Regions from separate parts of the Paenibacillus sp. 01T443 genome, predicted to be linked through region 2. Evidence: riboswitches for the same ligand, from Rfam matches in the RefSeq annotation. Region 2 holds a riboswitch; each other region holds the start of a gene.
The links. Region 2 has a riboswitch for cyclic di-GMP ahead of AC1DLI_RS06515 (OmpL47-type beta-barrel domain-containing protein). Riboswitches for the same ligand answer to the same signal wherever they lie in the genome.
Positions count from the first base shown of each region.

Region 1 (5,583 bases), on a different contig from region 2:
TTTATACGAGTCAGACTCGTAGATAGGAAGCGGATTCATTTCAGATTCAATACCCGGTTGACGGTTTTGGTGCTGCGGCGGGTTCACTTGTTTTTTCGATGCGGAATTTGGCATGCTGGATCAGCTCCTTATATTTTTTCCATAAAAGATCTCGTCCATTTCGGTCTTCAATCTTCTCGTAATTTCCTCTTGCTCCTTCACGGACAGCGTATCCTTCGTATAGCCGAACAAATAATTGTTCAGGTCAAACTGCTTCAGCTTGCATTTGGTATGAAATACATTCTCCTGATAAATGTTGACGTCGATCATGTCATACAAAAGGCACTCTTCCTTCGGTATGTAATTTTGGATCGAGTTAATGTCATGATCAATAAACAGCTTATGCCCGTTTATGTCACGAGTGAATCCTCGCACCCGGTAATCGAGCGTCATAATGTCGGTATCAAAGGAATGGATCAAATAATTCAGCGCTTTAAGCGGTGAAATCTCGCCGCAGGTAGACACATCAATGTCTGCGCGGAACGTGCTGATCCCTTCATTCGGATGGTATTCCGGATACGTATGAACCGTTATATGGCTTTTATCCAAATGCATCACAACGGTATCAGGCAGCGGGCCCGGCGATTCCTCAAACGAATCATTTGGACCGCCTGCTACGGGCCCTTCCGATACAAGCAAGGTGACACTGGCGCCCTGCGGCTCATAATCCTGTTTGGCGATATTGAGCACATGAGCTCCTATAATATCGGATACCGTATTTAAAATTTTGGTCAGCCTATCTGAATTGTATTGCTCGTCGATATAGGCGAGATAGGCTTTGCGCTCTTCCTTTGTTCTGGTATAACAGACATCATACATATTAAAGCTGAGTGACTTCGTTAAGTTATTGAAGCCATGCAGTTGAATTCGTTGTTCCGGCGTTAATTTCAAGTGCACACTCCTCCTTTTCAATAACTACTATCTCCTTTTACCCAAAGACCGATGCGGCAAAACTGCTAATCGCAATAAAAAAAGCATTTCACGCTCGGTTTTAGCCGAACGCAAAATGCTTTAATTGAGTTTTTTCAATTCCTTGATACGGAGAACGGGATCGCCCACGTAAATTTGTGTTTGAGGCATAACGCCGTCGCGCTGCTTAATCGCAAGAATATTTAACGCATTAACAAGCTCGTTATGCTCCTTCTCCTTCATCTGGAACTGCACACCGTATTCATAGATATCATTCTCCACTTCATTGAACCAAACGATAAAGCCGTACAGCACATACATTTGATTAGCAATTTGAGTTTTGAACATCAGCAGAATATCGCTGTTAACCGGCAGCTTAACACCTACCATAAATCTTAAGCCGCCTGGCCCGATATTTCTAACGAGCACCTCTGTGCTTCCAAGCCTTACGCTTCTGCCCTTAAACATAGTAATCGTCATTTCTGCCAACAAACAATGCTTAAGCTCAATCCGGAAGTACTGCCGGCGATTAACGATCGGCTGCTTGCTTTGATTTAGCGAGGCCGGCTTCATCAACGATTTATTTTTCAATAGCTGTACAATGCTTTCCGCCTCTACCGGCCGGCTAAAGTAATAGCCTTGAATCTCGTCACAATGCTGCTCCCGCAAATAGTTGAATTGCGCCTCATTCTCGACGCCCTCTGCCACAACCTGCATGTTAAGCTCCCCTGCCAAACGAATGATGCATTCGATAATGCTCTTATTGCACGGCTCCGTCAACATCTCATCTACAAAGGACCTGTCGATTTTAATCGTGTGGAGCGCTAGACGTTTCAATAAATAAAGGGAAGAATATCCAGTTCCAAAATCATCGAGCGAAACCTTGATCTTTCTCTTCCTCAGCTCGAGCAGCAGCTCGGTCACGATCTTCTCGTTGCTAATAAAAGAGCTCTCCGTAATTTCAATTTCCAGTCTGTCTGGAGACAAGCCCGTTTCCGCCACGATTTGATCAATCGTCTGCAAAATATTTTGCTTCAGCAGCTGCTGAACCGAGAAATTAACCGATATAGTTACTGGAGGCAGGCCCATGCTCTGCCAGCGCTTGTTCTGCATGCAGGCTTCGCGCAGCACCCATTCCCCAATGGGAACGATGAGCCCCGTTTCCTCAGCGATCGGAATAAATTCTGTCGGCGACACCAGCCCCCAATCCGGATGATTCCAGCGCAGCAGCGCCTCTACGCCGACGATTTCCATCGTTTGCGCGTGTACGCGAGGCATATAATGAAGGAACAGCTCCCCTTTATCAAGCGCTTTACGCAGGTCATTGCTAAGGGAAAACAATTTAAATGATTGCACATTTAACGAAGAAGAGTAGCTTTGCGACTGGTCTCTCCCTCTGGATTTGGCAAAATAAAGAGCGGCGTCAGCGTTTTTCATCAATGACTCCACTGAGTTACCATCCTCAGGCGATTGACTGATTCCAATGCTTGCCGTGACATTCAGCTCGTACCCTTCAACAACACATTGTTCCTTAATAAGATTAATAATATGGTCCGCCATATGCGTTACATCGCTTTGCTTTTGTACGTTGGAAATAATAAAGGCAAATTCATCTCCGCCAATCCGGTAGGCTGCTTGTCCGTCACCTTGCTTGCATCTCAGCCTATTTGCGATTTGCTTGAGCAGAGCGTCACCAATCGGATGTCCTAGCGTGTCATTCACGTATTTGAAGCGATCCAAATCAATGAGCATAATCGCCAGCTTTTGTTTGAAATAGTCACTTACTCTGAGCTGTTTGTCCAGCTGCTCTTCGAACATTCTGCGATTCGGCAGCTCCGTTAAATAATCATGGTAAGCCAAATGGTGATTGAGCTCCTGCGCCTTGCTCCGTTCTGTAATGTCCATAACAATGCCCACAATCGCTTTCTCACCCATGTGGGTAACACGGTTGTAATGAACCTCGCAATGAATGACAGTGCCATCCTTTTTAATTGCCCGATGACAAAAATTCGGAATATACTCTCCTTCCGTAAGCTGCATAACCTGGGATACAACGGCTTCCCGATCATCCGGATGGACAGCCTTCTCTACCTCTACGCCGACTAGCGTATCATAGTCCAGCATCTTATCAAGCTGCTCGTTTGTATAAACAAACCTTTCCCTTTGCGCAACAAAAATACCGACGATGGATTGTTCCAAAATACTTCGATATTTGAGTTCCGCTTCTATAAGAGATCGTTCAATCATCTTTTTTTGCGTAATATCCTTGGCGATGCCATAAATGCCGATCAGTTCTTGATTAACGATAATCGGAATGTTCGTTACGTTAACCTCAATGATCTGCCCGCTTTTGGTTATGCCCGTCGTATCGTAATTTTGAGGAGTAAGCGTATTCACAGTTTCCTCAAAATGAAAAATCGTCCGCTCCAAGCTATTTTCTTCCACAAAATGATGGAAACTCCCGTGCATAATCTCATCCCGCGCATAACCAAACATTTGCTCAAGCGATGCGTTGCAAGACATAAACTGGCCATTCAAGTCAAACGAGAAGACCGCATCCGGGTTATTCTCGAATATGGATATGTAATGCTGCTCTTCGACCGTCAATCGATGCTGCAGTTTTTTCGTTTCCGTTACGTCCTGGATTGTGCCTACGGTCAATACCACTTCATTGTCCTCACCGAGGACAAACGTTATATTTTCTATTACATCTCTTATTTCGCCGTTCGGGCGAACGATCCGATACTCGCTGACGCTCTCTGTTTTTTGTTCTACCGAAGCATAAAACTGCCGTTCGACCCGCTCCCGGTCGTCGGGATGGATAAAATCAAAAAAGTCATCCTGCTTCAACGTGAAATCCGAGCTCATTCCATATATCGCAAACATTTGGTTCGACCAGGATGCTTGATTGCGAATATGGTCGAATTCCCAATAGCCTAAATTTGCTATTTTCTGAACGATTTCAAAGCTGTTATCATTCCCACGATAACGTTTAATATTTTGTTCCATCTTTAATATCCCTTCCTATGTATAACGTTTGCGGTAACCTGATGTGACTAGGAGGAGGATATTAATAATCACTCATCCTTTTGGCAACCCAGCCACCTTTGGAAGCTTTCCTTTAGGTCTGTAGGCTTTGCGTCATTGTCTTTCGACAAGTTTGCTTTTTACTAGGACTTTTTACATATATGATTATTTCACAATATACTGCTATATGCTATGTCCAATTTTCAATAAAACCGAGCAGCACCAAAAAACCTCCCGGTACAGGAGGTCAAATGGGATGATTATGTTTTACAGGCGCGGATCGATTTCCTTCTCTTTGGCAACCTCGAACAATAGATTGGCCACGGCTCCCATGTATCCTTCATTGTCCGGTGCAATGTCCGCAAAGGGAACAGCGAGTATGCTTTGCCCCAGCCGATACTCGTTCAAAGATGTTCGAAGTTTCATATTGATGCTTTTCTGCTTGATCAGCTTATTGTACTTATGCGGAAAGCGATAATCATAGCCGTATATGATCGACATATAGTCTTTATTACGCACCTTCATATAAGGAACCGTATAGGGCTCTAGTACCTCAGGCTTAATGACGACGCCCTCCATATGGTTATCTACCGTAAGCGTTTGGAAATACTTCTCCGCTTGATCGAAGCTTTCCGGATCAGACAGCGAAAGCATGATGAAAGGATCATCTGAGACGAAACGGTACATTTCCGATGTCTTCCAATCCGGAAGCGTTTCCCTTCCGTCCGCATATACAATTTTGAGCAGTGAGAACGGTTTGTATTCCAGCTCGCCTGGCTCTGCGTAAAGCTCTAGCTGCTTCTTGTAAGTTTCATATGCCACTAGATGCTCATCTAATGGTACATGCTTCTCCAATACCGTATGGACATGCTTATAATTCTGATAGACGGTCAGGCCGTATTTTTCATTCAGCGCCGATTTGCTAAGCTGATACTGATCCTTCTCAAAGCCGCTAGTCTTATATTCCTGCGAGAGCTTCGAGAAAGCTTCCTCGAACCCGTTCGCTTTTAGAAAAGCCAGCTCTGTTTCAAGCGCCTTCTCAATCGGCTTGAACTGGCGATCGATAAGCCCTTCCCCAAGCGCCTGCCAAGGCAGCAGCTCACCATCTAGAAGCAGCATCGTGATGTCGTTTTCCTTCATATAATTCCCGAATCTTTGCAGCAGCCTCTCATACACAGCCGACAGGTCAACCTTATTGACTTTGTACCCATTGCGGCTAACCGCAAAACATTGATCTGCGTCAGCATGCAAATAGACATTGCATCTGGATCCCATGTATTTGGGTTGAAGCACAACCTCCTTCACACCGCGCTCCGCAAAATAGTCCAGACCTTTCCGCAGCGACTCGAGCTCCTGGGCAGCTTCATCCTTATCCGCCGGCGACATCGTGCCAGATATAAAGTTGATCTTATGGCCCCCGCTGTACTGCAATCTGCGAGCCGATTCATCGTCCAGCTCCTGCAGCGACACCTTGCGCTCTTCCTTAAACAGTGTATGCAGCTCGTCACTCATCGCCTGATGCGCCGATTTTTGCGATTTGAAAAACGGCTTCGCTGAAAGCATAACCGAGGTCAGCAGGTTGCCGTGCACCGCGCCGGAATCGAGATG
Region 1 covers NZ_JBFTPE010000006.1:310,653-316,235, forward strand. Annotated here, with positions in the region: gene AC1DLI_RS12230 (SDR family oxidoreductase) at 1-114, opposite strand, end outside; gene speD (adenosylmethionine decarboxylase) at 121-930, opposite strand; gene AC1DLI_RS12240 (EAL domain-containing protein) at 1,051-3,957, opposite strand; cyclic di-GMP riboswitch class I at 4,037-4,123, opposite strand; gene AC1DLI_RS12245 (metallophosphoesterase) at 4,243-5,583, opposite strand, start outside.
Region 1: another riboswitch for cyclic di-GMP. It lies ahead of AC1DLI_RS12240 (EAL domain-containing protein); the one in region 2 lies ahead of AC1DLI_RS06515 (OmpL47-type beta-barrel domain-containing protein).

Region 2 (5,583 bases):
TTCCTAGAGGAGCCGGAGCCGCATACTGGGCGTACCCGAATGACAAAGGGCAAAACCGCCAGGGCCAGAGAGTTTCTCCTATGGGCGGTAACGGGAGCGGGCAAGACGGAAATGATTTTTCCGCTAGTGGAATCTGTCTTGCTGCGGGGCGGAAAGGCACTGATCGCAACGCCGCGCCGCGATGTCGTCATTGAGCTTGACCCGCGAATCCGCAAAGCGTTTCCAGGAGCTACTGTAGTCACGTTATACGGGGGCAGTGAGCAGCGCTGGGAAAACGGTGACATTACGCTGGCTACCACGCATCAACTGCTGCGCTTTTATCAAGGTTTTGATCTCGTCGTGGTCGATGAGCTTGATGCGTTTCCGTTTGCGGGCGATCCACTCCTTCATTTTGCGGCGGATAAAAGCTGTGCGCCGGGCGCAGCTCGCCTGTTATTGTCGGCTACGCCGCCAAGCGATTTGCAGCGGGCAGCGAAACGCGGGAGGCTTCCGCATGCAAGGGTGCCTGTGCGCTATCACCGTCATCCGCTGCCGGTTCCGAGGCTTATTCAAACACCGATAGTGAAGCAAATGCTGCAGCAACACAAATTGCCGACAAAGCTGCTGGCGGCCATGCAGGCATCGCTTGTTCGCGGCGCCCAGCTGTTTGTGTTCGTACAGCAGATTGCACAGACAGAACCGATGGCAGCCCTGCTGCGCATAGTTCTGTCTCACGCTGCTGTTGCTGCTACCTCCTCGCAGGATGCGGAGCGGTCGGCGAAGGTTCAGCGTTTTCGGGCGAGGGAGATTCGCGTGCTTGTCACGACTACCATATTAGAGAGAGGGGTAACCATTCCCAAAAGCGATGTTTATATCCTAGATGCAGATGGTCGGCTCTTTGACGAAGCTTCCTTGGTGCAAATGGCAGGAAGGGCAGGAAGATCGGCTGAGGATCCGTTTGGGCAGGTCTATTTCTGCAGCCGAGAACGCAATCGAGCGCAGCTGCAAGCCGTACATCATATCCAAAGCATGAACCGAATGGCTCGCAAGCAGGGCTATCTGCTCTCCGCAACCAAAGGAGGCTCGCCCAAATGACAGTCCCGCCCCAAGACTGGCTCCGGCGACTGCAATCCGCCTTCGCCGGAGCCGCGCAGCTGCTCGCACCGCGGACTGCCGCATGTCTCCTATGCGGCAAACCGCAAACCGGCTCTCGCAGCGCGGACAGCAGCAGCCCCGCGAAGCTGACTCCCCAGCTTCGGCAATCCCTTTGCGGAGCGTGCCTCTCCGCAATACCGTGGCTCACCCGCATCGCCTGTACTAGATGCGGGCGCGGCATTCCCTGCGAGGACTGCATACGCAGTCCGCATGGCTCTTTTGTGTGCAACCGCAGCGCGGTTCACTATAATCAAACGATGCGAGCGATGCTCGCTCTATACAAATATCGGGGAAACGAGCAGCTTGCTCCATTGCTTGGCGACATGCTGCTGCCTGCTTTCGAGGCTTTGACAGCCGAAATTGTTCAGCGGACTAACGCACCCAATAGTCGAGAATCTAAATTGAAAATAAGGATGACCGAACACTGGGATGCCGTAACCTATGTGCCTGTCAGCGCGGAACGAGAGGCCGATCGGGGCTTTAATCAGGCAGAGCAGCTGGCAGGTCGGGTTGCGCAGCGCTATCATTTGCCGCTTAAGCAGCTGCTCGTCCGTTCTCGTCATTCCGAGAAACAAAGCTTCAAGACGCGCTCTGAGAGAATGCGCGATACAAGATATCTTTTTACTAGCAATCCAGCCGAGTTTCACAAGCTGCATACGAATGGAGTAAAAGACCTCAAACATCCTTCTCCGACACGCAAAGCGCTTCGTGTTCTATTGATCGATGATATTTATACGACAGGAAGCACGGTGGAGGCTTGCTCGCAGGCACTCAGCCAGCATGCGGAGCTTCCACTTGAAATATACGTGTTGACATGGGCAAGGTCCTAATTTGTTTGTTTTGTGTCAAATTGACCTTCTTATTAACTAATGAAAATAATAGCGTAACCCAGGAACTTGCAGAAAAATGACATAATATATTACTTTAGACCTATTAACGCTTATGGGCCAATGGGATTATAATACACTCATAATATACTATGTGAAGGGGCAAATCATAGGAAACTATGAGACGCAAAGCCATGGGCCTTACCCAAGTATTTTTTTAGTTACTTGAAAGGCAGCCGGTTACCACAAGGAATCATAGCCCTTAATGCTAGTGAACCTTGTCAGAGGTTCTCTTTTTTTTGGACTATTTTCCTCTTTTCACTATGAGAGGCAGGACTTAATCATGATAAAACGTTCTTCCAAGCTCTTATCTTTACTAGTCGCATTGATGCTTTTGGTACAGCTGGCGATTCCAATGGGAAGGGTGGCTGCTTCGACGGATAGCACAATGCTACCGCCAAGCAACCTTACAACGAATTTGTTGGCGCCAGAGAATGTAAGACTAACTTGGTCAGCAGTCACGGGGGCCACGGGCTACAATATTTATGAAATATCGGAAGGTCAACTTAGAATGCTTGGTACCGTGGCCAATACCACTTACCAGGCTAGCAATTTGCCGGAAGGGTCTTATAGCTACGCCGTATCGACACTTAGTGAAACAGGTGAATCAGGTCCAAGCGCACCGGTTGCTGTTGATATTGTTTATCCGGATATGCAAGCACCCGAAAGTTTGACGAATACACTGCCAAATGGTAATGACATTGCACTGAGATGGACAGCTTCAGCATACGCTGGAAGCTATAATTTGTACAAAATCGCAGAAGATGGGCAGCAAGTACTTATTTATTCCGGCACCGGACGGAGCTATACCATCACCAATGCTTCAGAAGGAATATACAAATATGCAGTTTCGGCTGCTAACGCTCTGTACGGTGAATCTCCGATATCATCACCTATAGAAATTCAGGTGGTTTATCCGGTTATGACCGCTCCAAACAACCTGTCATTCACGGTAACAAACGGCAGTGACGTGGATCTGAACTGGTCTGCTGTCAGCTATGCAACGGCCTATAGAATCTATCAAATCGTTGATGGCGAGCCTAGCTTGCGTAGTACGGTTACTGGAACCAGCAGTAAGCTGAGCAATATGCCGGCGGGTGATTACATTTATGAGGTGCGTTCCTACAGTGAAAGATTCGGGGAATCTGCCGGGGGAAGCCAACTTTCCGTCACCGTGGGCACTGTGACTATGACGGCTCCGACTAATTATACTTTTAAGCTTCAGAATATCAATGATATTGTTTTAAGCTGGGATGCTGTGGCAAATGCCACCCAATATAACGTTTATGAAGTGATTAACGGTGAAAAGGTTCTGAAAAGCACAATCACCAAAACAACGATTACATATGCGAAAATGGCTCCCGGAGACTATGTCTATACGGTACACGCATATAGCGACCGCTTTGGTGAATCCGCGGAAGGCAGCCAGGTCTCACTCACTATTGAGCAAGTGACTATGGATAAGCCGAGCAGTGCAGCATACGAATTGAAGAATGGTAATGATATTTACTTGAGTTGGGAAAGCGTCGCGAATGCGGACGACTACAAGATCTACCAAATTGTCGATGGACAAAAGGTTTTGAAAAGAACAGTGTCCCCTACTACAGCCGCATTTGCTAATATGCCAGCGGGTGATTACACGTACGAGGTGCATGCTAACTCAGCCCGTTTCGGGGAATCAGTTGAGGGCACCCGGGTTTCAGTAGCTGTCATTTTTCCGATTATGCAAGCACCGGAGAATGTGACACAAACAATCAAAAGCGCTACCAGCTTTAGCTTGAGCTGGACTGCCGCTGAGTACGCAGCCAGCTATAAGGTTTACCAAATTATTGATGGGGAAAAGGTATTAAAAAGTACGATAACAGGAACGACAGTAACCTATTCCAACGTACAGCCAGGCGAGTATTCATATGAAGTTCACTCCTTCTCCGCAAGATTCGGAGAGTCATCGAATGGAAGTTCAGTAACTGTCACCATGAACGGACAAACGATGGAAACGCCGTCAGGTCTGACTCAGAGTATTAATAACGGCAATGACATTGCCTTGAAATGGACAGCGGTTCCTTACGCCGCGAGCTATAAAATCTACCAGCTTATAGATGGTGAGAAAGTATTGAAAAGCACAGTGACGAAAACAAATGTCACCTATACTAACCTGCCTTCGGGCGACTACCATTACGTTGTCCACTCCTTTTCAACGCTTTTGGGAGAGTCTCCGGAAGGAGCTGAAGCTATCATCGCATTGATTCACCCGACGATGGAAGCCCCCGTCAATTTCGCCTCCAAAGTCCAAAACGGTAATGATGTCGTTTTGACCTGGACAGCAGTGCCATATGCGAATAATTATAAGGTGTATGAAATTGTAGACGGTCAGCCAGTGCTTAAAAATACAGTTACGGCTTTGAGTGTAACAATCGCCAAGGTTCCGGTAGGTGAACACACGTATGTTGTTCATTCTGTAAGCACGCGCTTTGGCGAATCTTTAGAAGGCAGCAGTCTTTCCTTAACCGTGCAGGAGCAGCTTATGCAGCCACCGACGAATTTGACGCAAACTCTGTCAAACGGTAACGATATTACGTTAAAATGGACAGCGGCCAACTACGCAACCGATTATAAAATTTACGAGATTATTGGTAGAGAACGTGTTTTGCAAAAAACGGTAACCGGCACATCCTCGGTGTTCGCCAACATGGGGGAGGGTGAGCACACGTTCCAGGTTTACTCTTACAGCGACAGATTTGGGGATTCCACAGAAGGAAGCGACGTTTCTTTTACAATCATTTTCCCAACGATGCAGGCTCCGGTTAATTTTACGAACAGCATTGCAAACGGGAATGACATCGTCTTAAGATGGGATGCTTCCGCATATGCAACATCTTACAATGTTTATCAGATTGTAGAAGGCCAAAAGAGTCTAGTTAAGACAGTCACCGGCAGGTCGGTAACGCAGACCAATATGCCAGAGAGTGATTATGTATACGAGGTGCATTCTGTAAGCAACAGATTCGGTGAATCACCCAACGCGAGTAAAGTAGAATTTGCGTTGGTTTGGCCAGTCGTACAGGCTCCAACTCTAACAGCAGCCGTGTTTAACGCCAACAATATCATGCTGTCATGGAAAGGGGTTACTTGGGCCAACGAGTATCATGTCTACGCAGTTAAGAATGGTGAAAGACAATTAATCTACACGGGAAAAGGGTTGACGACAAACGTTTATAATATGACGGAGGATATTCACTCCTATGAGATGACTGCTTTTAGCTCGCGATTTGGAGAGTCAGTTACATCCAACAGGATCACTGAGAATATCATATATCCGGAAATGTTGCCGCCGATTGCCAGTCTGAAGGTGCTCACTCCAACGAGCGCACAGATCTCCTGGGATTTTATAACTTATGCCAACGGATACAATATATACGAAATAATCAATGGTGAGCCGGTACTTCTAGTACAGAATGTTAATAATCTATCATATACGGTTTCTGATTTGTCCTATGCGAACCATGAATATGTCGTAACTTCGTATAGTAATTCATTTGGTGAATCAAGTAACTCTAACACC
Region 2 covers NZ_JBFTPE010000004.1:67,257-72,839, reverse strand. Annotated here, with positions in the region: gene AC1DLI_RS06525 (ATP-dependent helicase ComFA) at 1-1,074, shown strand, start outside; gene AC1DLI_RS06520 (ComF family protein) at 1,071-1,964, shown strand; cyclic di-GMP riboswitch class I at 2,113-2,209, shown strand; gene AC1DLI_RS06515 (OmpL47-type beta-barrel domain-containing protein) at 2,305-5,583, shown strand, end outside.

Region 3 (5,583 bases), on a different contig from region 2:
ATCTATCGAATTGGTAGAACAAATTAAATATGCCCATAGTCCCCCTACATTGTCACTACTGTATGATTCAGGATAGTTTGTAATGATAGTGTAATGTATATTTTAGTTCTATGGTAGGGGTCTACTAGCTAAATGATATAATTTTTTACAATCTATTAACAATTTTATGAAAAGTGTGTCTGGATAGATAAAAGAAGACCAGCAATGCAGTCTATACGACTGCACCGCTGGCCGTTATTCAAACCTTTTTCTTTTGTTGTACTCTACAAAGGATCGGCAGTTAGCTTAAGACATGCTCTCCGCAATCTCTCTTCCTGCTTCAAGTTCTTTGTTAAACGCGGCCCGGTACTCAGCAATAATATCCGTTTTGTAGCCGTTAGTCGTAAGCGAAGTCGTTGTTTCTGACATAATAATCTCAAACTTTGCAGAGCAGTTGTTAACCTCTTGCAGACCTTTTTCCTTAATCTTAGGTTGATCTGCGGCACTTGCTGCAAGGTATTGCAGACCGATATCCATTAAAGTCGCCTGGCAGCTAGCCTTTAGCGCTGCGAGCTTGGCCTCTGCATTTGCCGTAATTTGCTCATATGTAGGCTTCACGATACCTCCGCCATTACCTGTTCCGCCACCCGTTCCCGGAGGGATAACGCCGCCGCCTTGCTCCGCCCGATAAGCAGCAGACTCACCGCTAACCGTTTTTGTAACCGGATCATATCCGATTTGTGTTCCTACCGACTCCGACAAGAAACGAATCGGCACATAAATGGAACCTTTATACCCAAAAATGGATTGGTCTGCTGGCAAAGCTGCTGCCTTCCCGTCAAATACCAGTGAAGCTTTTATAGACTGAATTGTAATTTCAACACTTAGTTGCGGCTTCTGGCTGCCCGCAGCAGCTAATTGCAGCTGCTTCTTCAGCGCAGCAAGCTCTTTCTCCGTCGGCTCGGAGATTGCAGCCTTTGCACCATCCCAATTCACTGACTTTAGCAGCGCATACGAGATATAACGGATAGGCACATAAGTACGTCCTTCATAAATAAACGAATATTGACCATCAGGCAGCTTAAGCGCTTGTCCGTCAAAGGTTAGCTTTATCGGCTGCGTTTTGATTTTGATACTCGTTGCTGCAGCCGATGCAGCGGTTGCAAGAACAGATGACAGCATCATAATGGCTAGAAAAATAGATAATGCGCGTGACTTTTTCATAGGGCCTCCTCTTTCTAATAGGGCGTGCTAGTTGATAGAATTTGCAATAACAGCGAGTGCGTCAGCTCTTGCCCCAGTCTTTGCACTCTCATATTGCGAGCTCCAATCGGGCAAGGCTTGATTGCTTAAATCCGCTGCCTGATATTCGCTCTGAGCATTGCTAATTAATTGATTAAACTTCGCGTCACAAGCTGCCTCCGCAGAAAAAACCTTGTCCAGGTACTTACTTTGAATCGTCGCAAGCGTCGCTTCTTTATCATTGCTTAGCTCATTCGCAATTTGCTTCACTAAGCTGTTGCTGCTTGCCTGGCAAGAGGACTTAAGCTGCTGCAGCTTAGCATTAACAGAAGCATCAATCTTCTTCTTTTTCTGGGCCTTATCTTCCGAAGTAGTAGATTCTTCCCCTGGCTTCTGGCCCTTGTCTACGTTATCAGACGCAGAAACTGGTGTCAAAGTTGCAGTTGGGCTAGGCTGGATGGCGTCCCCAGGCTGAGCTGATGGAACTAGCTCTGACTCGGGTGTTAGTGTCTGTTCAGCATTAGACGTTTGTTCCGGTTGTTCGCTCGGCCGATCGGTATTCGCTGATGCACCCTCTGCGTTATCAAACTCAGCCGCTTCTTCTAATCGACCATTTAACTCGTCCACCTGGTTTAACTTTGAATAAAGGCTCATGCTTCCATAGATGATTATTCCAATAACTACAATGGCACCAGCAATAATAAACCAAATTTTGTTTGTTTTTTTCATTGTTTTGGTTTCATAGGGGGTTGTAATTAATACATTAATCCGCCATGATTCTCCTTAGCCTTATTTTCAAAAAAATAAGCTGACGCTTGATCGTGACCGTCGTCAGCTTGAGCATATTGCATTAAAATTTATAAGCTGTGCTCCACTTTATAGCTTAAGAGAGCCCGATATTTGCTAGTTTATTTTGGTGATAAACCATTTTCAAATAAATCTCCATACGCTTCTCATCACATAAGCAGCCTTCCCAAAGCCTTTCGTGAAACCCAATACAAAGCAGATGCCATTCACGTACAAGTTGAGTGCGTAAGAACATAGAAAGAACCTCCATTTTCCCACATAAACCTCGACGGGAGGCACGATATTCGGTAGCTGGCTGGCAATCTTCATCAGATAAGCCCCTGTAGCTTTGCGTCACCACTTTTCAATGGTTTTGCCTTTATCGTACGGTTTATGTAGTTGATTTGTTAAGGGTATATAAGGATTTTTGTAATTAGATCCTATTTCAATTATTGTTTGAAGATTGATACCATTCTACGAACTTATGAATCCCATCTTCAAAATGCCATTTAGGATTATATCCTAATACCTGTTTGGCCTTACTAACATCGGCAAATGTCCGATTTACATCACCAGGCTGCATAGGCAATTTATTAATTCCAGCCTTTTTTCCAACTGAATTTTCTATTGCTTCGACCATTCTTTTCAGACTGATGGTGTTCGATTCACCTATATTAAACACTTCGTATTTCTTTTCACCTTCATTTACCCATTCTACAGCCTTAGTAATACCATCAATAATATCCTCTATGTAAGTATAATCTCTCTCCGACGATCCATCTCCATAATAAGGGATAGGCTGTCCCTCAGATATTAACTTAGTAAACTTATGAATAGCAAGGTCGGGTCTTTGTCTTGGGCCATATACCGTAAAAAACCTTAAACATGCCATATTAATATTATATAGACTGTGATAAGTGTGGCATAAAAGCTCTCCGGCCTTTTTCGTTGCTGCATAAGGAGAGATCGGATAATCAACAACATCTTCCTCGGAAAATGGAACTTTCGTGTTATTCCCATATACAGAAGATGAAGACGCAAATACAAAGCTTTTCACATTATGCTTTCTGCTCATTTCTAGTAGGTTTACAGTTCCATTAATATTAACATCGGTATAGAGAACCGGATTCTGAATAGAAGGTCTTACTCCTGCACAAGCTGCAAGGTGTACAATTATATCCACTTGATTCTCATCAAATACTCGATTTAAAAATTCGAGATTTCGAAAATCACCTTCTTCTACTTTATAGCTATCATCAACCAGCTTGAGCTTCTCAACTAATTTTAGTGCTTCCTTAACATTGTTTCTTTTGATTGCTGGATCATAATAGTCATTGAAGCAATCAATATTAATAACCTTATGCCCTTTTTGCAATAACGCTTCGCATAGGTGGGAACCGATAAAGCCTGCTCCTCCTGTAACAACAATTGTAGTCAATATCTGCCCACTCCTTCTTGTTAAGGTACTAACAAATTACAAACAATACATTCAACGGTGTTTAGAAATATCTGTGACCATCATTCAGCAGTTGATAGATTATTCCACACAAGAACGAGTTCTATCTTTTCGATGGATAGCACTTTCTTCAAATCTCTCTATTACAATTCTTTAATCTATGATAAATGGTTAAAATAATCGAATGGGTTGTAATCTCCTAAAACGCCGGTGATATATCCAGTAACAAAAGAAACAATAATAACAACGTATTTCAATATAGTTAGAGGCCTATTACTTTTAAATATCGGATACCATACAAGTATAGGTATCAAAAACCATGAGTTAATAGCAATTCTATCGGAATAAGCAACAAAACCAAGGAGCAAAAATAATGAATTGAACATAACATATATTTTAATTAGCTTTATGTAAGTATCATTTCGATATACGAATTGGTAAAATAATGTACTAACTACTATCCAAAAACCACTAAAAACTAAAAAATCAATTCGATTTACTTTGTTTCCATATTCTGACATAGCCCAACTTCCTGTATATGCATCAATATTGGGTATCAAGTTCCAGATAGGAAGTATCAGTAATTTATTAGTGTTTGTGACAAAAGCCGCAGCTAAAATTGTCCAGATACCAATAAACATTCTAAGCTTTAAATTAATCTTTGATGCGAATAACAAAAGCATGGAAAACGGAGTGCACATCCAGTGGAGAAATGGCGTAATTACTAGAATCGTGTAGTATGTTTTCCCCTTTTCACCTTTCAGCCAGAGCGTAATTGCATACAATAAAAGTGCTATAGCTACTCCCTGTCTGATCGTATTTTGTGTATAGTATATAAAAAAAGGGAAATTTACATACGTAAAAAATACTACAGCAACCTGCCAAGGCAAAAATAACTTGTATAAGCTTTTTATAAATGGAATAGCAAAGAGAACCCAAATAATAAGTAAGAAAATGTAAACATTTTCAGTAAATTGAGCAGTTGTCCATACAATAATATTAAAGAGTTTTTCTCCTCCAAAGTATTGAAATGCATCCATAAAACCAATGTACCGCATTTCCGAGAACACTTTTGTGTACACCATGGTATCACTGTAATCAGTATCTCGAAAAGCGATGTTGACTGAAACTGAAATTAGAAGAAGAAAAAATACAAGTTTGGTGTTAATGTTATTATTAAGCAGCGTTTTTTTGTTTGAATGCGCGAGAAAAAGTACTAGTACCATGGTACAAAGGTTGAAAATCACTGAAACCATTCCCATTCGTTTTTCATTAGTATATCTATACGGTTGCATGTTTAATAGATTACAAATTTAACATCGTTGTCCCAAGAACAATCTTATAACAATCATTTGTCATTATATTAATGGGCACCCTATGCTTTATTAATTAAAGCATGACGTTATACGTTAACGATCAAGATGTCTTAAACGGTGCTTAAAATAAGCTTATCAATTGCGCATTGATTTTAGTACGCGTATTACTGCTAAATGATCCGTTTGACCACCTAACTCACACCATCGAATCAAACCATTCGGTATCTATCGATTAGGGTTGGGTATTCTAGTAAATTTTTTTAATATTTTTGACATTGGTTTAACTACCAACTCTTTCTCGTATGTATTCATCCCTAGATACCACATCGATAAACAAAATATCCCAAAATAAGCTGTTCCACACACTATAAACCATCCGATATTATACAAATCCACATACATAAATAATAATACTCCAAATAATATTGGCGGTAACAATGAAGGTATGAACTTTAATATCTGTTTCCAGAAGTACAACATATCCAGTCCTATTTTTTTATGATAGTACCAATTCATCATTAAACCATTCCCTAACAACAAAGAAAACGCCGTCCCCATCGCGCATCCAACTCCTCCATAAAGTTGACCTAATGGAATACTAACGCAAACATTAACTATTGCAATACATAAATAAACCACTGATCGAAACTTGTGCATATTTTTGGCTTTTTGAATTTCAAGTCCTAGGTTTTGTATTAGTGGTATTGTAACAGGAACTATCAAAAATAATGCTATGTAGTATGAATCACTATAATTGTGTCCAGCCCACATCTGAATAAAAAATTTTCCAAAAAAGATAAGACC
Region 3 covers NZ_JBFTPE010000005.1:525,612-531,194, forward strand. Annotated here, with positions in the region: gene AC1DLI_RS09975 (alpha/beta fold hydrolase) at 1-37, opposite strand, end outside; gene AC1DLI_RS09980 (stalk domain-containing protein) at 286-1,203, opposite strand; gene AC1DLI_RS09985 (hypothetical protein) at 1,231-1,950, opposite strand; cyclic di-GMP riboswitch class I at 2,312-2,395, opposite strand; gene AC1DLI_RS09990 (GDP-mannose 4,6-dehydratase) at 2,453-3,445, opposite strand; gene AC1DLI_RS09995 (EpsG family protein) at 3,622-4,758, opposite strand; gene AC1DLI_RS10000 (oligosaccharide flippase family protein) at 5,005-5,583, opposite strand, start outside.
Region 3: another riboswitch for cyclic di-GMP. It lies ahead of AC1DLI_RS09985 (hypothetical protein); the one in region 2 lies ahead of AC1DLI_RS06515 (OmpL47-type beta-barrel domain-containing protein).

Region 4 (5,583 bases), on a different contig from region 2:
AACGGTAACAGCCTTTTATGCGCTTTTAGAGCGATTTTACGAGATGGAAAAGCTTATTCTCATTGATTTTCGAGCCTTTACAAGTATCATTCTCCGGCATATGATGAGTTCATATGAACTTATAATATAAGAACGTATGAAGAAAGCGCGAGGAGGAACGGAAATGGAGTCCTTTACGCTTACTCGAAAAGAGATGGCTTGCTTGCTGCTCTCCTTAGATGGAAAGCATAATCAGAAGCCTCTGCAGGTGCTGCAAGCCGCATGGACAAAAACTCATCAATACGATTTGGAGAAGGGCGCGGGATTGCCTGCATTTCTGTCTACGCTGCTGCCTCCAATTATTGAGAAGCTTATAAAAGGCAATGAGCTGAAAGGCTTCTCGCTTCATGAGATTGCTGCGCTCGGCCAGTTAATCGAATATTCCAATCTGTCGATTACATCCATGCAAAATTGGGTAAAGCGAGATTTTAAACCTTATTTCGATTGTCCGAAGGCAGGGAAAAAATATTCTCTAAATCAAGCCGCGTTATTGTTCATTATTGATGATTTAAAGTCAAATCTTGATTTTGAATCTATTCGCAAGCTATTTGAGATCGTATTTAAGAAGCCAGAGGACGAAACGGATGATTTAGTCGGTCCTTTAGAATTATATGCATCTTATACCAGTATGTTTGAAGAGCTGGATGCGAATAACGATCAGCTTCTCGATATATCCGGTCATTTGAAGGAAAATCCGCATCAGGATTTATTGACGGAGCAGGCTATTCGTTTGTCAGCGAATCAATTTGCGAACAGGCTGCCGAATCTAACAGAGAATCAATGGGAGGCCGTGCGCAATATTTTGCTGATCTCGGTCATTTCGATACAAACGTCCTATTTTCATTCCTTGTCAAGACGTTATTGTAATGCGACTTTGTTTCTAAGTCCCGAATAAATTAGTTCTAAAGGTATGTACAGACTCTCTGATATGTCCTATACTGGTTTATGTTGTAAATACAAACATAGACAATCTGAAAATGGCAAACTTGCCGAAAGGCAAGGACGCAAAGTTATGGGCCTAAGGTGTATGTGCTATGGCTGCCAGACCGCCGGAAGGATATAAAGCTAAAAAAGCTATCCGCCTCCTGTGGCTGGGTAGCTTTTTTGCTTTTTTAGAGAGACCGAGGAGAGAAAGACGGATGGATTTAAAGGCATGGTTGGGGAGAACGGGCAAGATGGGCAAGCTGTCAAAGAAACTGAGAATGAGGAAAATAACGGCCAGGTTATTGGTTATTACAGCAATCATTACTCTTTTTAATGTAGGTTCCGGCATATTTATTTATTTTCAAAATGTTTCGGTTGCCGGATCAATTGAGGATTCAGAGCAGTTGTCCCGCGCGGAACGCAATTATCAAGGCATCTCTAATAAACTGCTGAAGGCAATGCTGTTAATGGTTGATGCGATCGAGAATGGCAAAAGCGACGCAACTGCGATCATGAAGGATTTGGAAACCCTGCCAGCCAATATTGAAGAATTAGAAAAACAGCTTATTGAAATGGATAAGAAATACCCTCCGGCTGTTGAAGACGGTCCCTTGTATGCTAATCAAGTCGGCGTAATCCGCCTGGCCTTTGACAATTTACAGCAAACGAATACCGATATTACTGGATTGACGGCAGAAGAAAAATCACTGCGAATTAGTAATTTGATCAGCGTATATACGGTCATTCTGAACTACTCGAACGACACTATGCACGAGCGTTTAACCCATGACGCGAGTATCACTCAGAACAATTTGAATCAGGATGTATCCAGCGCAAACATTATTGTTCTCGTCAATGTAATTTTGCTCGCTGTGCTGCCAGCCATCATGATTTTTAGCGTTACGCAATCCATCAAAACGGGGCTTGCGGGTATTACACGTCGTATTCGTGCATACGGCAGTAATGATTTTACAAGTCAAGAGAAGCTCGTACGCACCGATGAATTCGGAGAAATCGATCAAGCCTTAGCTGAAATGGGCGACAATTTACGTGATACGATAAGCGCGACGCTTCAGGTGAGCGAGTCGGTGCTGCATGTTTCGCGCAATATGGATACGATGATCGGCAGCAACCGTAAGGCTTCGGAAGATGTGAAAGGCCAAGTGGATCTAGGCCGAGAGGCATTGCTCTCCCAATATGACGATGCATCATCCATTTCAGCGGTAACCGAGCAAATTTCCGCGAGCTCTGAGCAAATCGCTGCATCAAGCGAGTACATAAACAATGATATGCGCCAAATGAAACAGTCCTCGCAGAACGGTTCCCACCAGATGGCTGGAGTCGTAACCATGGTCAACGAGACCGTTGAGCAGTTCGCTAAGCTCACGGAAGCGTTCGAATCGATGAATGACCGTTATAATAATGTATCGAAATTTTTGAATGGCATCCAAGATTTAAATACCCAGACGAATCTGCTGTCGCTGAACGCATCCATTGAATCGGCAAGAGCAGGCGAACATGGCCGCGGTTTTGCAGTCGTGGCAGAGGAAATTAGAAAGTTGTCCAGCCAAACGGATTCCATTTCCAAGCAGATTACGAAGGAATTATCACTCATCCAAAGTGATGTAGCAGCAAGCAGCCGGACGATCAGCACCTTTTCGAATGTGATTCATTCGACGCGGCAGGCTTCGGAAACGGCGAGCGGCACGTTTCAGGCATTGGAGTCCCAAAGCAGCGTGCTGTCTGATCAAATGAGCGAAATCTCCACGGCAATCAGTGAAATTACGAGCGGTATGACCCACATTGTATCAGCGGTCGACAAGCTTCTTAATACTTCATCGGATGTTAATGGAAAGATGGAGCATATGAGTGAGCTGTCCGTTAAGCAAAATGATATTTCAGATGAGCTGCGTACGCTTGCAGAGAAGCTGACAGGCTCCTCGCAGGATTTGAAGGAAAAGGCGTCTGTATTTAAGTTATAAACAAAATAACCATATAAAGGACGATTAGCCGTGAGCTGATCGTCCTTTGTTGCTATTTCTGCCTGCTACTTCATAAAGAAAAAAAGGATAAATCTGCAATATGACGAAATAAAACGAAAGGTATTACCGATATCTATATCAATGACATAACGTCCATAGGAGATAAAATGAGCGAATTGAATTTTCAAGTTAATTTACAAGGCATGATTGAGCTTCTATCGAAGCATTTATATGCAAATCCCGGCGTATTCGTAAGGGAGCTTCTTCAAAATGGCGTAGATGCAGTGACCGCACGCAAACGGCTCGGTCATCGCTTTGATGCCCGCGTAAGCGTGGAGCTATACGCTTCGCGCACGATAGCCGTTCATGACAACGGAATCGGTTTATCGGAGCAGGAGATCCATCGTTTTCTGGCGCAAATCGGCAGCACCTCAAAGCGAGAGGATCTTGATTCGGCAGATGATTTCATTGGACAATTTGGTGTAGGATTGCTGTCTTGCTTCGTTGTTAGCGGGGAGATTGTTGTCATTACACGATCCGCGCTGGAAGGCGATACTCTCGAATGGAGAGGCCGTTCGGACGGGACCTATACGATTCGTAAGCTTGAAAAAGATGCGCCAATCGGCACTACCGTATTTTTGACCTGCAAGGAAGGCTATGAGGAATACTACGAATGGGATAGCATGTCGGATTTAATGACGCATTACGGCCAATTTCTGCCTGTCCCTATCCAGTTATCCGAAGGGAAAAACGAGATTATCGTCAATGAGGACACGCCTCCATGGGCGATGAGCATGAAAGAAGCGCTGACCTACGGGGAATATCATATGTATCAGAACTTCCTAGACGCAATCCCATTAAAATCAGGCATGGGCGAGCTGGAAGGCGTAGCATATATTCTACCTTATGCAGTCAGCTTGCAAGCGGAGAAGAAACATAAGGTTTATGTGAAGCGAATGCTGCTCTCGGATCAAATTCAAAATATGCTGCCGGAATGGGCATTTTTCGTAACTTGCATCATGAATACGAATGGTCTCAAGCCGACGGCGTCCCGTGAAGCGTTTATGGAAAATGAGCTGTTCCACAGCGTAAAGGATGAGCTTGGCGAATGTATTAAGCGGCATATGATTATGCTTTCGGAAACGGATCCCGACTTGTTCGAGAAAATAATTAGAATCCATTATTCGTCCATCAAAGCGATGGCCTCCCAGGATGATGAACTGTACCGGTTGTTCATTCGATTCTTAACGTTCGAGACTTCGTATGGGGAGATGAAAATGGGCGATATATTGGCGAAGAGCCGGAATATCGTCGTTTCTTCTACGCTTGATGAATTCCGCCAAGTTGCCCGAGTAGCAAAAGCACAGGATGTCATGGTTATTAACGGCGGGTATGTGCATGACTTTGAACTGGTGCGCAAGCTTTCCGAGCTGGATGAGAATATTGAAGCGCTCGTCCTTGATCCGATTAACTTCTCGAATTTTTTTATCACAATCGATCAAACGGATCAGCAGAGTGCAGCAGCGTTTTTAGAGCTGTCTGATCGGCTGCTTGCGCCGTTTCAATGCAGGAGTGTGCTGAAACGCTTTGAGCCTGCTGAGTTAGCAGCGCTCTATAATACAAATGATGAAGTGAATTTTCTGCGCATGGCGGAGCAAACGAAGGAAGAAGCGAATGATTTATTTTCAGAGATCATGGATATTGTCATAAACGAGCTTTATGAACAGCCTTTCGCCAGAATTTGCTACAATTTTAACAATCCGCTTATTCGCAAAGCCATTGCCTGTGACAATTCCGAAATGCAGAAACTTTGCATTGAAACCGTGTATACGCAAGCTTTGCTGCTTGGCAATTATCCGCTCGGTCCAGATGAGCTGAGGCTGTTAAATCAATCGTTTATGCAGGTGCTGGATATCGGACTCAGTCAGGCAGGTGAGCATTAAGGATGAAGCAGCGCTACAATCAATTGCGAAACGAAGCTTGGAGTTTGCCGCAGGGCAAACAAAAGCTTGCTGTTTTGGAAGAAGCGATTCGGATTGCCGATCAATATATGACAAAAGAGGATGCCTACTTCGCGCGGATGACGTATTCCGAAGCGGCGCTCGATTCCGGCTTCCAAGAAAGGTTTCTTGTCTCCTTTACATGGTGCTTGACGCAGTTCGAAAAAGATCCTGGCGCTTATTCGAGTTTCTCGATCATCTGGCATTATAAATGGTTCATCAATCAAATTTGGCGCTTCCCGCAATTTGGCGCTGCCCAGATCGTATTAATATTTGATGATTTCAAGGCAAAATGCTTACAATACGGACACAGCCTGCGTCCCTATTATCAATGCCAGCACCGCTATGCGCTCTCGAGAGGCGATTTGGGAGAGGCACAGAAGTATTACGAGCTCTGGCGCAAAACAGCGAGGGACGGCATGTCAGATTGCAGAGCATGCGAACAAAATAGCTTCGGCTATTATCATTTTACAGCTGGCAGATACCGCCGCGGGCTGCAGACGATGAAGCCGATCATGGATGGCCGAATGACTTGTAAAACCATCCCTCAAAACACGTACAGCCATTTGCTACTACCGCTCCTCGAGACCGATCAAGCAGATGAGGCGGTGAAGATGGCGAAGAAAGGAGCACGCCTA
Region 4 covers NZ_JBFTPE010000008.1:442,608-448,190, reverse strand. Annotated here, with positions in the region: gene AC1DLI_RS15945 (DUF1836 domain-containing protein) at 164-934, shown strand; cyclic di-GMP riboswitch class I at 1,009-1,093, shown strand; gene AC1DLI_RS15940 (methyl-accepting chemotaxis protein) at 1,179-2,945, shown strand; gene AC1DLI_RS15935 (HSP90 family protein) at 3,113-4,888, shown strand; gene AC1DLI_RS15930 (hypothetical protein) at 4,891-5,583, shown strand, end outside.
Region 4: another riboswitch for cyclic di-GMP. It lies ahead of AC1DLI_RS15940 (methyl-accepting chemotaxis protein); the one in region 2 lies ahead of AC1DLI_RS06515 (OmpL47-type beta-barrel domain-containing protein).